4 regions of the Herbaspirillum seropedicae genome follow, and region 2 is predicted to be linked to each of the others. Evidence: predicted binding sites of a transcription regulator. Region 2 holds the regulator's gene; each other region holds the start of a gene.

Region 1 (3,471 bases), 1.1 Mb from region 2:
GCCCACCAGTGCGACCGCCGAGGCGGTGTGGTGGGGCGCGCGGAAGGGGCGTTGTCGCCAGCGCGCGGGGTCGAAGCCGCCGGTGAGGGAGCGCACCGCCGCCGATTCCAGCGCTTCCGCCTCGGTCATCGGCGGCAGGATGCCCGGAAAGCGCGTGGCCAGCATTGACTTGCCCGCTCCGGGCGGCCCCACCAGCAGCATGCTGTGCCGTCCCGCCGCCGCCACTTCCATGGCGCGGCGCGCCAGCAATTGCCCCTTGATCTCGCTGAAATCGGGATACACCGGTGCGAGGGCGTCCTGTTGCGGCCGGTGGCGCGCCAACCGGGTGCTCTCGTCGCGGCTGGTGAAGTGGGCGCAGACCTCCAGCAGCGAACGGGCCGGGACGATCTCGGCTTGCGTCACCAGCGCGGCCTCGTCGGCATTGGCGGCGGGCAGGATGAAGGCGCGCCGCCGTTCGTCGGCGCTGGCGCCGTGCTGCATGGCGCAGGTCATCGCCAGGGCGCCGCGGATGGGCAACAACTGGCCGGAGAGGGATAGCTCGCCGGCGTATTCGTAGTCGTCCAGCCGGTCGCCGGGGATCTGCTGGGAGGCGGCCAGGATGCCCAGGGCGATGGCCAGGTCGAAGCGGCCGGATTCCTTGGGGAGGTCGGCAGGCGCGAGGTTGACGGTGATGCGCCGCGCCGGGAATTCAAAGCGGGCGTTCTGCAATGCCGCCCGGACGCGGTCACGGGCTTCCTTCACCTCGGCCTCGGGCAGGCCGACGATGGCGAAGGAGGGCAGGCCATTGGCCAGATGCACCTCCACCGTGACCGGTGGGGCGTTCATGCCGGCCAGGGCGCGGCTGCGCAGGACCGCCAGGCTCATCGCGATGGGCCTGGCTGCCTGTTACCTATATAGAGAAGAGAGTGTGATCGAAGTGAAAGTAGGTGCGCCAGGATCATGGAGTCTGTTTTTGCTGGGCTTCCAGCTCGGCCACACGGGCCTCCAGGGCTTCCAGGCGGGCGCGGGTCTTGGCCAGCACCTGAGCCTGGATGTCGAATTCCTCGCGCGTGACCAGGTCGAGCTTGGCAAAGCCCTGGCTGAGCATGGCCTTGACGTTCTTTTCGATGTCCTTGGCCGGGGAGTTTTCGATTGCCTTGTTGATCTTGGATTGCAGGTCTTCAAAAAACGGGGGCTTGTCCATGTCGGATCTCCTTGGCAGATAAGCTGTAGCTGGAATGCAAGTTTAGCGGTTTCCTGCCCATCCTCAAACCGCCTTGCCTGGATGAGACCGCATTTTTACCGCCAAGTGCGGCCTGTGAAGTTTTTTCCTTCAGGAAATGCGCCGTCTTGGTGATCCGGAACGCCCCTGCTGGCCGCGCACCAAAATGTGATTGCCGGAATGGAAGCAGGGTTAACAAAAAACAAGCAATATCGCACCAATCACGTGCATTTTCCCTTGGTCTGCACTATTTTGAACTGAAGTTAGAAAAAAAACGTGACCAATCTCCGGTTTCACCTAAAAACACAAGCCTGCCTTGCCGAAAGAACATGGCACGGCTCCTGCTACAGGGTTTGAGCAAACACAAAAAACGACTTTTATTGTTCAAACACAAACCAGAGGGAAAGTCATGAAGAAACTGATTCTTGCAACAGCCATCGCCGCATCCTTCGTTTCTACCGTGGCCCGTGCAGAAGACGCCAAACCAGATAATGAGTTCAGCTTCAACGCCGCTGTCGTGAGCGACTACCGCTACCGCGGCCTGACCCAGACCCGCTTCGACCCGGCCCTGCAAGTCGGTGCTGACTACACCCACAACCCCACCGGCCTGTACGCCGGCACCTGGCTGACCAACATCAAGTGGATCAAGGACGCTGGCGCCGTGGCCAGCCCGCCGGTCAACACCAAGGGCGACATCGAGTGGGACATCTATGGCGGCAAGCGCGGCGACATCGGCGGCGGCTTCACCTATGACGTCGGCGGCCTGTACTACTACTACCCGGGCAACACCCTGGCCGACAGCGGCGCCAAGAACGCCAACACCTTCGAACTGTACGGCCAGGTCGGCTACGGTCCGGGCTACTTCAAGTATTCGCAATCGCTGACCAACCTGTTCGGCGCAGCCAACAGCAAGTACAGCCAGTACTTCGACCTGGGCGCCAACATCGAGACCTACTACGGCGTCATCCTGGGCCTGCACGTGGGTCACCAGAACGTGCGCGGCAACCCCAACCAGTTCAGCTACACCGACTGGAAGATCGGCGTGTCCAAGACCTTCGACGATCTGGCCGGCATCACCCTGGGCCTGGCCTATGTCGGCACCGACCTCAAGGATGGCGTGACCACCACGCCGGCTTCGGATGGCCTGAAGAACGTCGGCAAGAACGGCTTCGTTTTCTCCCTCAGCAAAACTTTCTAACAAGAGGTTCGTATGAAACTGATCACAGCGATCATCAAACCGTTCAAGCTGGACGAGGTGCGTGAAGCCCTCTCCGCGATCGGGGTGCAAGGCATCACCGTGACTGAAGTCAAGGGCTTCGGTCGTCAGAAGGGCCATACCGAGCTGTACCGCGGCGCGGAATACGTGGTCGATTTCCTGCCCAAGACCAAGATCGAGGCGGCGGTGGACGACGCCATCGTCGAACGCGCGCTCGAAGCCATCGAGACCGCTGCCCGCACCGGCAAGATCGGCGACGGCAAGATCTTCGTCCAGGACCTGCTGGACGTGATCCGTATCCGCACCGGCGAGACCGGCAAAGACGCTCTGTAAAAAAGGGGAACTCTAATGAGCATGAAGAAAATGTTTTCCGGCGCGCTCGCCATTGGCGCGCTGCTGTTTGCAGTCAGTTTTACTGCTCCGGCCCAGGCGCAGGATGCGCCCAAGCCTGAAGCTGCAGCGGCTGCCGCAGCGGCCCCGGCTGCTGCTCCCGCTGCACCCAAGGCGGAAGCTGCCGCTCCTGCGGCCGCTGCCCCGGCCGCACCGGCTGCCGCTGCCGCCGCTCCCGCACCGGTCCCCAACAAGGGCGATACCGCCTGGATGCTGGTCTGCACCGCCTTCGTCATCCTCATGACCTTGCCGGGCCTGGGCCTGTTCTACGGCGGCCTGGTGCGCAGCAAGAACATGCTGTCGGTGCTGATGCAGTGCTTCATGATCTTCTCGCTGATCTACATCCTGTGGTTCGTCTACGGCTACAGCATCGCGTTCACCGAGGGCAATGCCTTCTTCGGTGGCTTCGATCGCCTGTTCCTGCACGGTCTGACGGGTGACTCCAACACCGGCACCTTCAGCAAGGGCGTGGTCATTCCGGAGCTGGTCTTCGTCGCCTTCCAGGGTGCGTTCGCGGCCATCACTGTGGCGCTGATCATTGGCGCCTTCGCCGAACGCGTGAAGTTCTCGGCCGTGATCCTGTTCTCCATCCTGTGGTTCACCTTCTCCTACCTGCCGATGGCCCACATGGTCTGGTTCTGGCCGGGTCCGGACGCCTTCACCG
Region 2 (3,471 bases):
ACCTCGTTCTACATGATCGTCGGTCTGGTGCCTTCCGATGGCGGCGAAATCGATCTGGACGGAGAGCCCATCTCGCGCCTGGCCATCCACAAGCGCGCCACGCTGGGCTTGTCCTACCTGCCGCAGGAAGCGTCGGTATTTCGCAAGCTGACCGTGGAAGACAATATCCGCGCCGTGCTGGAACTGCGCCAGGAAGACGGCAAGCCGCTCTCCCGCGACGAGATCGAAGGGCGCCTGAACAACCTGCTGCACGAATTGCAGATCGAGAAGCTGCGCGAGAGCCAGGCCCTGTCGCTGTCGGGCGGTGAACGCCGGCGCGTCGAGATCGCCCGCGCACTGGCCACCGATCCGCGCTTCGTGCTGCTGGACGAGCCCTTTGCCGGGATCGACCCGATTGCCGTGATCGAGATCCAGCGCATCGTGCGCTTCCTCAAGGAACGCGGCATCGGCGTGCTCATCACCGACCACAATGTGCGCGAGACCCTGGGCATCTGCGATCGCGCCTACATCATCAACCAGGGCACCGTGCTGGCCAGCGGCAACCCGGAAGAGATCATCGCCAACGAATCAGTGCGCCGCGTTTATCTGGGCGAGCACTTCCGCATGTAACCCAGGCACAGGCGCAAACGACCAGGACACCGGCATTGCAACCAGCGGGCCACGCCGCTTCCAGAAAGAAAGATGAAACAGTCGCTCCAGTTACGTACCTCGCAGCATCTCGCATTGACGCCGCAATTGCAGCAGTCGATCAGACTGCTGCAACTGTCGACGCTGGAATTGCACCAGGAGCTGGAGCAGATACTGACCGACAATCCCCTGCTGGAACGCCTCGACGACGCGCTCGACAATTCGGTGCGCCTGCTGGCCGATGGCGCCGTCTCGGCGGCCCCCTCGAGCGGCGTGAGCGAGACCACCGGCAGTGAGGCCAGCAGCGAAGCCGCTCCCGCAGCGGCCGATGGCGAATCCAGTTTCGAGTACCAGGACACCGCCCCCGAGGGCGTGAGCGGCGACTCCGACTGGAGCTTCGACGATGTGGCCCGCAGCGGCAAGTCGCCCGATGACGAAGACGCCCGCCCCCAGCTGGAAGCGCACGAAATCACCCTGCGCGAACATCTGCTGGAACAGATCCGCGTGACGGCGCGCACGCAGCGCGACCGCGCCCTGCTGGAACTGCTCACCGATGCGCTGGACGACAGCGGCTATCTGGAAGAGCCGCTGGAAGACATCCTCGCGCGCCTGCCCGAAGAGTTGGGCGTGGACCTGGAAGAACTCTCCATTTCGCTGAAGCTGCTGCAAAGCCTGGACCCGGCGGGCGTGGGTGCGCGCAGCGCTGGCGAATGCCTGGCCCTGCAGATCCGCCGCCTGCCCAAGGTGCCCTTCGTCACGCGCCGGCTGGCGCTGAAGATCGTGGAAGATTACCTGCCGCTGTTTGCGCAGCGCGACTTCAACAAGATCAAGAAGGCGCTCGATTGCGATGACGAAGACCTGCGTGAAGCGCAGGCCGTGATCCGCCAGTGCCGTCCGCACCCCGGCGCGGAATTCGCGCGCGATGCCTCCGACTATGTCGTGCCGGACGTGATTGTCAAACAGACAAAGAACGGCTGGCAGGTCATGCTCAACCATGAGGTCATGCCCAAGCTGCGCGTCAACGCCATGTACGCCAGCGCGCTCAAGCAGGCCAAGGGCGAAGGATCGCTATCCTCGCAGTTGCAGGAAGCCAAGTGGCTCATCAAGAACATGCGGCAACGTTTCGATACAATTTTGCGCGTCGCGCAGGCCATTGTGGAACGTCAAAGAAACTTCTTTTCACATGGGGCAGTCGCCATGCGCCCCCTTGTGCTACGTGAAATTGCTGATACACTGGGTCTACACGAGAGCACTATCTCTCGCGTGACAACTCAGAAATACATGCTCACACCGCATGGCATGTTTGAGTTGAAGTACTTCTTCGGTAGCCACGTCGCAACTGAAACCGGAGGCGAAGCTTCCTCCACCGCGATACGGGCGCTGATCAAACAGTTGATAGGAGCCGAAAACCCGCAGACCCCATTATCCGATAGCAAGATTGCGGATATGCTGGCAGAACAAGGCATGGTGGTCGCGCGACGCACAGTCGCCAAATACCGCGAAGTGTTGAAGATTCCGCCAGTCAATCTCCGCAAGTCCCTCTGAGTTTTTCCTCAGTTTTTCTGCAGTACCGTTGCTGTGTTCCGGCAAGCATCCCGCTGATGCCCATGCCATCCGACACGAAGACCGTGCCCGTGGTACAGCTGCAGCAAGGATGAATTGCACGAACCTCCAGTGACTTCACGATAGGAGTCTTGTATGAATCTGACCATCAGTGGACACCACCTCGAACTGACCCCCGCCATCCGGGAATACGTGCAAAGCAAGCTGGCCCGTATCAAGCGCCATTTCGACAACGTGATCGACGTCAGCGTGATCCTGAGCGTAGATAAACTCACAGAAAAGGAAAAGCGCCAAAAAGCGGAAATCAACGTCCACATCAAGGGGAAGGATCTACATGCGGAAAGCATTGCGCACGACCTCTATGCAGCCATCGATGCCCTGATCGACAAGCTCGATCGCCAGGTCATCAAGCACAAGGACAAGTTGCAGGAACATCACTCCATGGCCAAGCGCCTGCCTGAAGAAGCCCCGGACGACGCGGTCGCCGGCGCGGCATGATGCCTTGATCTTCAAGCTTTCATGAGCAAAGGGCGCGCAAGCGCCCTTTTTCATTCATGTCCCCGCACCGGCGATCATTGCCCGGTAGAAAATCCGCATAGGATATAAATAATTTACCTCGTCGGTGGGCTTCGCGGTGGGCTTCGACTTGAAGGCGCCGATGGCGACCTTATCTTTTCCACAGCCCTTCGGATCAGGAAAATGATTTTGATACAAAGCATTTCCCGAAGACAATATTTCACCAACCGCAAGACAAGTCGCCCGTCCGACTCCAACGCACGCGGCGGCTTTTCCCTATAATGTCGGCAATCCCATTTTTAAAGGCATAGCCATGAGCGACGTCCAATCCTGGATCAAAGAAACCGTGACCCAAAACCCTGTCGTGCTGTTCATGAAGGGCACCGCGCAATTCCCGCAATGCGGCTTTTCCGGCAAGGCCATCCAGCTGCTCAAGGCCAGCGGCGCCGAGAACATCGTCACCGTAAACGTCCTGGAAAGCCCGGACGTGCGCCAGGGCATCAAGGAATACTCGAACTGGCCCACCATTCCCCAGTTGTACATCAAGGGTGAATTCGTCGGCGGCTCCGACATCATGAGCGAGATGTACGCCTCGGGCGAACTGCAGACCCTGATCAAGGGCTGATCTTTTTCGCGCCTGAAGCTCCCGTGAGCGTTTCTTCCAGCCGGCCGCGCCAGCGCCTGATCGTCGCCATCACCGGCGCGACCGGCGCCATCTACGGCGTGCGTTTGCTGGAACACCTGCGCAAGCATGGCCAGATCGAA
Region 3 (3,471 bases), 1.5 Mb from region 2:
GACCCTGCAGATCGCCGCAGGCGACCTCACCAGCACGGTGCCAGCGGCCACCGGCCGCTCCGAACTGGCCAGCCTCTTGAAGAACGTGGGCAGCATGCAGGAGTCGTTGCGTTCGCTGGTGAGCAAGTCGCGCCAGGCGGCATTGTCGGTCAACCAGGCCAGCAGCGAAGCCGCCGCCGGCAATGCCGACTTGAGCGCCCGCACCGAACAGGCCGCGTCCAGCCTGGAGCAGACCGCCAGCGCCATGGAAGAAATCGCCGCCACCGCCCAGCAGTCAGCCGAATTCGCCCGCTCGGCCAACGCCCAGGTGGCGCAGGCCTCCGGCGTGGCCCAGCATGGCGGACAGGTGATGGGTGATGTGGTGCAGACCATGGGCCGCATCGACGAATCCAGCCGTCGCATCGCCGACATCATCGGCGTGATCGACAGCATTGCCTTCCAGACCAATATCCTGGCCCTGAACGCCGCCGTCGAGGCTGCTCGCGCCGGCGAACAAGGGCGCGGCTTTGCCGTGGTGGCCTCGGAAGTGCGCACCCTGGCCCAGCGCAGCGCCACCGCCGCACGCGAGATCAAGGAACTGATCACCGCCAGCGTCGAGCAGGTGGGGCAGGGCACCCAACTGGCCGACCAGGCCGGCAAGACCATGGAAGAGATCGTGACCTCGATTCGCCGCGTCAGCGACATCATGGTCGGCATCAACGCCGCCACCGCCGAGCAGAATACGGGGATTGCCCAGGTCGGCCAGGCCGTCACCCAGATGGACACCACCACGCAGCAGAATGCCGCCCTGGTCGAAGAAAGCGCGGCAGCGGCCATCAGCTTGTCCGGCCAGGCGCGGGAACTGGTGCAGGCGGTGGCAGTATTCCGCCTGGGGCAGCGCGCCGTGACAGTGTAAAAAACCTCGACTGCGCCTGCATTGCCGAAGCGGAAATCAGGCGCAGCAGGTCTCTTCAGGAAATGCCGTGGTGGTCCACTTTTCTAATAAAACCTGTTTTTTGAAATGCATCATAAAAATAGGGAAGTGACGCAAAACCCCACCGGTAAAGGCTTGTGGAAGACATCATAAAAATGGTAACAGATGTTACTGTCGGAGAATATTACATGATGGGCAGGAGTGCAGAGGCCCGAAAAGACAAGTAGCTGATTTTCAAAGAGCTTGTTTGAATGGCATGTTTTATGCGTGAAGATATCCATCGCCACACCGCCATCCCCGTCAATACTCTTTGAGAAAACCAACATGTCTTCGTTCAAAAGCACCTTTGCCAGCCTGGCGTTTCTGGCCGCTTTCAGCACCTGCGCATCGGCGACCATCGTTACGCAGTCCGCTACGGTGGACCGTTACGATCGCAGTGCTTCCCGAGGAATCAAGGATGAGCGCGTGCTGGGTGTTTTCATCACGCCGGGAATCCGGACTTTCACAGCTGTAACTGGCCGCTCCCGCACCTTTGACCAGGGCTGGGGAGCCTCTGATCCGGCGTCCAATTATCTGTACGTCGCCCTCAGGCAGGGTAACCGGAATCTATGGACCGATACCTTCGCAGAGGGCGTGCGGGAGGGAACGAGGCAACCGCTGCAGGACTATCGGACCTCGGTGAGCAAATTGAGCGACCTCAACGCCGCCCTGCGCGCCATCGACTGGTCGCGCAACCCCATTGTGGAGCTGCAACTGCGCGCGCATCCGGCTCCTTCCCGTGGTCAGGAGCTGCACTCCGTCACCCCGGTCCTGACTGTCAGTTCGCGTCAGGCTGAGGTCCCCGAACCAGCCTCCAGCGCCATGCTGGGGATCGGACTGTTGGGGGTGATACTGGCGCGGCGGCGTAGGGATGCCTCGGCAGCCTGATACGTGGCCCTTGCCTGGAAGGAAGACGCTTCTCGCGCGGGTCGTTTTGCGTGCGCAGCTTGGCAGACAGACAATGTTGCCGCTAAGAGAAAAGGCCCGCACGAAAATGCGGGCCTCTGGGTGACAGTGCGGAGTAAGGCGGATCAGCGATAGAACGGTTCGACCTGGCCCTTGAGCTTGGTCATCATCGGATTGCCCTTGCGGTCCAGCGCGCGGCCGGCGGGAATCTTGATCCAGCCTTCGCTGATGCAGTATTCGCTGACGTTGTTGAATTCCTTGCCATTGAGCTTGATGCCCACGTCGAATTCAAAGATGGCGGCGACGTAATGCGGGCTGCGCGGATCGACCGAGAGGCGGTCGGGGAAGCTGGGGCGTTGTGCGGTATCGTTCATGGCCGCGATTATCGGATATCTGCCCGGCCAAGACAATCCTTTCGGCGCTGGCCGCCCCTCTGACAGGCGCCGCCGCCTTGGCAGTCCCGTCGTCCTACCCGGATGGCGGCGTTCTCCGACAGCAGCGCTGGCCCCTGGCTGATAGCGCTGCCGGCGCGAACATCGCATGCTGGGCGCAATGTCCATTTGCGCGAGGAAGTATGCAAGCCACCCTGGAAGAAATGCAGGCAGCCGCATCGGCTTCCCGCCGATATCACCCCAACAGTGATCCCCACCACGACCCCCACGGCGCCGGGCTGTTGCCGGCGCGCATCTATGCGCAGTTGAATGTGGCCGAGCCCGATGCGGCGGCGTTGGCCCAGGCGCGCCGCTATCTGGTGACGCAGCTGGAGGCGACGCAGGCGCTGCCCTGCGAGCTGCCCCCCGCGGGCCAGGACATGGCCGCCTGGATGCAGGCCCGCGCCGCCCAGGTTGGCGTGGCCTATGAGGCCTATCTGCAGGAACGCCGCGCCGGCGCGCCGCGCCAGTATTTCTCGGGGCGCGCCCATGCGCTCAATTTCCTGCTGCGCGTGGCGCCCACCAAGCTGGTCGATGGCGCTTGGCTCTACAGCGCCGTGAAGCACTGGCGCGATCCGGTGTTTCGTCCCCTGATCCTGACCTATCTGGAAGAGCTGGGCGATGGCGAGGTCGCCATGAACCACGTGAGCCTGTATCGCAGTCTCCTGCAGGCCCATGGCTGCGAGCAGGCCGACTGGCTCTCGCAGGCGCACTATGTGCAGGGAGCGCTGCAACTGGCGCTGGGCTGGCACGGCGACGAATTCATTCCCGAGATGTTCGGCTTCAACCTGGGTTACGAGCAGTTGCCGCTGCACCTGCTGATCACGGCCTACGAACTCAACGAACTCGGCATCGATCCCTACTATTTCACGCTGCACGTGACCATCGATAACGCCGCCAGCGGCCACGCCCGCAAGGCCGTCGACGCAGTCCTGGAGGCCGCCGCGCAATGGCCGGACCGGGAAGAATTCCTGCAGCGCATGCGGCGCGGCTACCTGCTCAATGAACTGGGGGCGAGCACGCTGGGCGTGATCGGCTCCTTCGATCTGGACCAGGAAGTGCAACGCGTGCTGGCCGACAAGGCCGCCTTTGGCCGGATGATGCATTCGGATTACTGCCGCATTGGCGGCAAGACCGTCAATCAATGGCTGGAGCGCCCCGAGGGCATGCGCGATTTCCTGG
Region 4 (3,471 bases), 1.3 Mb from region 2:
GCATGGGGTTCCAGTATTCACGTTAGGAGAGTCAGATGGCCACTATTCTCGACGACCGCAGTGTGAATTTAGAACTCGTAACGATTTACGAGATCAGCAAGATATTGGGTTCATCGCTGGATCTATCCAAGACCTTGCGCGAAGTCCTCAACGTCCTCTCCGCCCACCTGGAAACGAAACGGGTATTGCTGAGTCTGATGCAGGACTCCGGTGAATTGCAACTGGTCAGCGCCATCGGCCTGAGTTACGAAGAATTCCAGAGTGGCAGATACCGGGTCGGCGAGGGCATCACCGGCAAGATCTTCCAGACGGAAACTCCCATCGTGGTGCGCGACTTGGCCCAGGAGCCGCTGTTCCTGGCTCGCACCAGCCCGCGCCAGTCGCAAGACGGGGAAGTCATTTCCTTTGTGGGCGTGCCGATCAAGGCTGCCCGTGAAATGCTGGGTGTGTTGTGCGTTTTTCGGGATGGACAATCGCCCTCGCGTAGTGTCGACCATGAGGTGCGCCTGCTGACCATGGTGGCCAACCTGATCGGACAAACCGTCCGGCTGTATCGCAGCGTAGCGGCCGAGCGCCAGCAGCTGCAAGAGGAAAAGCGCCAGCTGTCCCGGCAACTCCAGGGCAAGTACAAGCTCGATAACGTAATCGGCATTTCCAAGGCGATGCAGGAAGTGTTCGCGCAGGTACACCAGTCCGCCCCCTCGCGCTCGACCATGCTGTTGCGCGGCGAGAGCGGCACCGGCAAGGAAGTCATCGCGCGCGCCATCCATTACCTCAGTCCGCGCAAGGATGGGCCATTCATCAAGGTCAACTGTGCGGCCTTGTCGGAAACCTTGCTGGAATCCGAATTGTTTGGCCACGAGAAGGGCGCCTTCACCGGGGCCCAGGGTGAACGCAAGGGGCGTTTCGAACTCGCCCATGGCGGCACCTTGTTCCTCGACGAGATCGGCGAGATCTCGCCGGCCTTCCAGGCCAAGCTGCTGCGGGTATTGCAGGAGCGTGAATTCGAGCGGGTCGGTGGGTCGCGTTCGATCAAGGTGGACGTGCGTCTGGTCACCGCCACCAACCGCGACCTGGAGAAGGCCGTGGCCAAGGGCGAGTTCCGGGCCGACCTGTATTACCGTATCAATGTGGTCAGCATCTTCATTCCTCCGCTGCGCGAACGGCGCGAGGATATTCCCTATCTGGTGGAACACTTCCTGGAAAAATTCCGTGTGGAGAACCAGCGCGCCATGGTGGCCATGTCACCGCAGGCCATGAAGGTCATGATGAATTGCTACTGGCCGGGCAATGTACGGGAACTGGAAAATTGTGTCGAGCGTACTGCCACCATGATGCGCGGCGATCTGATCACCGAGGTGCATTTCTCCTGTCAGCAGAACAAATGCCTGACCAAGGTCTTGCATGAACCCGGCCAGCAGCAACCGGTCGTGGTGGTGCCGCTGGAGCGCATATCCGCGCATACGGCGCCATCTTCGCCGAGTGGGATGGCCAAGGACAAGCCACTGGCGGCCGCGCCCCCGACCTCCGAACGCGAACGTCTTATCTGGGCCATGGAGCAATGTGGCTGGGTGCAAGCCAAGGCAGCCCGCGCACTCAACATCTCGCCGCGCCAGATGGGCTATGCGCTGCAGAAATTCAATATCGAGGTCAAGAAGTTCTGAAACTCATCTGCGAGCGTGACGTAATACGCTGCCAGATCCAAAGTCTTTTTCTCATTGCCGTCCTCGCCCTGCGCGCGCGGTCTCTTCGGCGTCGCGCCAGCCGGTTGTATTGATGGATTCCCCGGCTGGCACGTCCTCGCATTCTCCTTCTCCTTCTCCACTGCGTCAGGCTCATTGCGGCGCGCTCAATTGCAGGCGCCGGCCCGTGCTGCATTGTCGTGTTCATGACAAGCGCCACCCACAATGTATCGCCGATTGTCGCTATCCTCACATCGCCGTACGACGCAATTCTCCGCTATGTCATTGAATTGATTGATTATTTTGTCTGGCACGGTTTTGGCTATGTCCTCAGGAGAAGGCCCAGGCATCACTTTCCTGAAAGGGACTATCCATGCAGCCCACACAATACGTCGGTATCCAGGACATCAAATCGCTAGGCACCTTGCTGGACAAGGTAGCCGAACACAAAGGCTGTGGCACCAGCAGTGAAGGCGGCAAAGCCAGTTGCGGTTCATCCGATGGTCCCGCCGACATGGCGCCCGAGGTTTGGGAAAAGGTCAAGAACCATCCCTGCTACAGCGAAGAGGCTCATCACCACTATGCGCGTATGCACGTGGCGGTGGCACCGGCCTGTAACATCCAGTGCAACTACTGCAACCGCAAATACGATTGCGCCAACGAGTCGCGTCCAGGCGTGGTCAGCGAAAAGCTCACGCCCGAACAAGCGGCCAAGAAGGTCTTTGCGGTGGCCTCGACCATTCCGCAGATGACGGTGCTGGGCATTGCCGGTCCTGGCGACCCGCTGGCCAATCCGGCCAAGACCTTCAAGACCTTCGAGCTGATTTCGCAGACCGCGCCCGATATCAAGCTGTGCCTGTCGACCAATGGCCTGGCCTTGCCTGACCACATCGATACCATTGCTGCCTTTAACGTCGATCACGTCACCATCACCATCAACATGGTCGATCCCGAGATCGGACAGCACATCTATCCCTGGATCTATTACCAGAACAAGCGCTGGACCGGTATCGACGCGGCCCGCATCCTGCACGAACGGCAGATGCTGGGACTGGAGATGCTCACGGCGCGCGGCATCCTGTGCAAGGTCAACTCGGTGATGATCCCGGGCATCAATGACCAGCATCTGGTGGAAGTCAATCGCGCCGTCAAGTCACGCGGTGCCTTCCTGCACAACATCATGCCGCTCATTTCAGCGCCCGAGCATGGCACCGTGTTTGGCCTGAACGGCCAGCGCGGCCCCAGCGCGCAGGAGCTCAAGGCCTTGCAGGATGCCTGTGAAGGCGAGATGAACATGATGCGCCACTGCCGCCAGTGCCGCGCCGATGCGGTGGGCCTGCTGGGTGAAGACCGCAGCGCCGAATTCACCACCGAAAAGATCGAGGCCATGGAAGTGGCCTATGACGGCGCCACCCGCAAGGCTTACCAGGAGCTGGTGGAACAGGAACGCCAGGCCAAGTCGGCCGCCAAGGCCGCCGAGCAGCAGGAGCTGGCCCAGATGGCAGACCAGAGCGGCCTGTCCTTGCTGGTGGCGGTGGCGACCAAGGGGCAGGGACGCGTCAACGAGCACTTCGGACACGTCAGCGAATTCCAGATCTATGAAGTCAGCAGCGCCGGCAGCAAGTTCGTCGGACACCGGCGCGTGGACCAGTACTGTCAGGGCGGCTATGGCGAGGAGGATGCACTGGAGACCGTCATCCGCGCCATCAACGACTGCCATGCAGTGCTGGTGGCCAAGATCGGCGGCTGTCCCAAGGATGATCTGCAGAAGGTGGGCATCGAGCCGGTG

What was found. The regulator sigma-54, encoded in region 2, starts transcription at its own class of promoters, with help from an activator protein. The targets are predictions, from matches to a motif close to TGGCANGNAANCTGCTTT.
Region 1: ACP92_RS00410 (TorF family putative porin) is a predicted target of sigma-54. The motif match lies at 1,532-1,549, and genes of this name have one in related genera.
Region 3: ACP92_RS13305 (PEP-CTERM sorting domain-containing protein) is a predicted target of sigma-54. The motif match lies at 1,166-1,183, and genes of this name have one in related genera.
Region 4: nifB (nitrogenase cofactor biosynthesis protein NifB) is a predicted target of sigma-54. The motif match lies at 1,991-2,008, and genes of this name have one in related genera.

The regions. Positions count from the first base shown of each region.
Region 1 is NZ_CP011930.1:96,641-100,111, forward strand. It holds gene ACP92_RS00400 (YifB family Mg chelatase-like AAA ATPase) at 1-864, opposite strand, end outside; gene ACP92_RS00405 (accessory factor UbiK family protein) at 938-1,183, opposite strand; gene ACP92_RS00410 (TorF family putative porin) at 1,611-2,399, shown strand; gene ACP92_RS00415 (P-II family nitrogen regulator) at 2,412-2,750, shown strand; gene ACP92_RS00420 (ammonium transporter) at 2,766-3,471, shown strand, end outside.
Region 2 is NZ_CP011930.1:4,553,127-4,556,597, forward strand. It holds gene lptB (LPS export ABC transporter ATP-binding protein) at 1-609, shown strand, start outside; gene ACP92_RS19805 (RNA polymerase factor sigma-54) at 682-2,172, shown strand; gene hpf (ribosome hibernation-promoting factor, HPF/YfiA family) at 2,326-2,688, shown strand; gene grxD (Grx4 family monothiol glutaredoxin) at 3,020-3,331, shown strand; gene ACP92_RS19820 (UbiX family flavin prenyltransferase) at 3,355-3,471, shown strand, end outside.
Region 3 is NZ_CP011930.1:3,039,329-3,042,799, reverse strand. It holds gene ACP92_RS25215 (methyl-accepting chemotaxis protein) at 1-895, shown strand, start outside; gene ACP92_RS13305 (PEP-CTERM sorting domain-containing protein) at 1,238-1,840, shown strand; gene ACP92_RS13300 (DUF3297 family protein) at 1,984-2,232, opposite strand; gene ACP92_RS13295 (iron-containing redox enzyme family protein) at 2,433-3,471, shown strand, end outside.
Region 4 is NZ_CP011930.1:3,256,674-3,260,144, reverse strand. It holds gene nifA (nif-specific transcriptional activator NifA) at 36-1,664, shown strand; gene nifB (nitrogenase cofactor biosynthesis protein NifB) at 2,056-3,471, shown strand, end outside.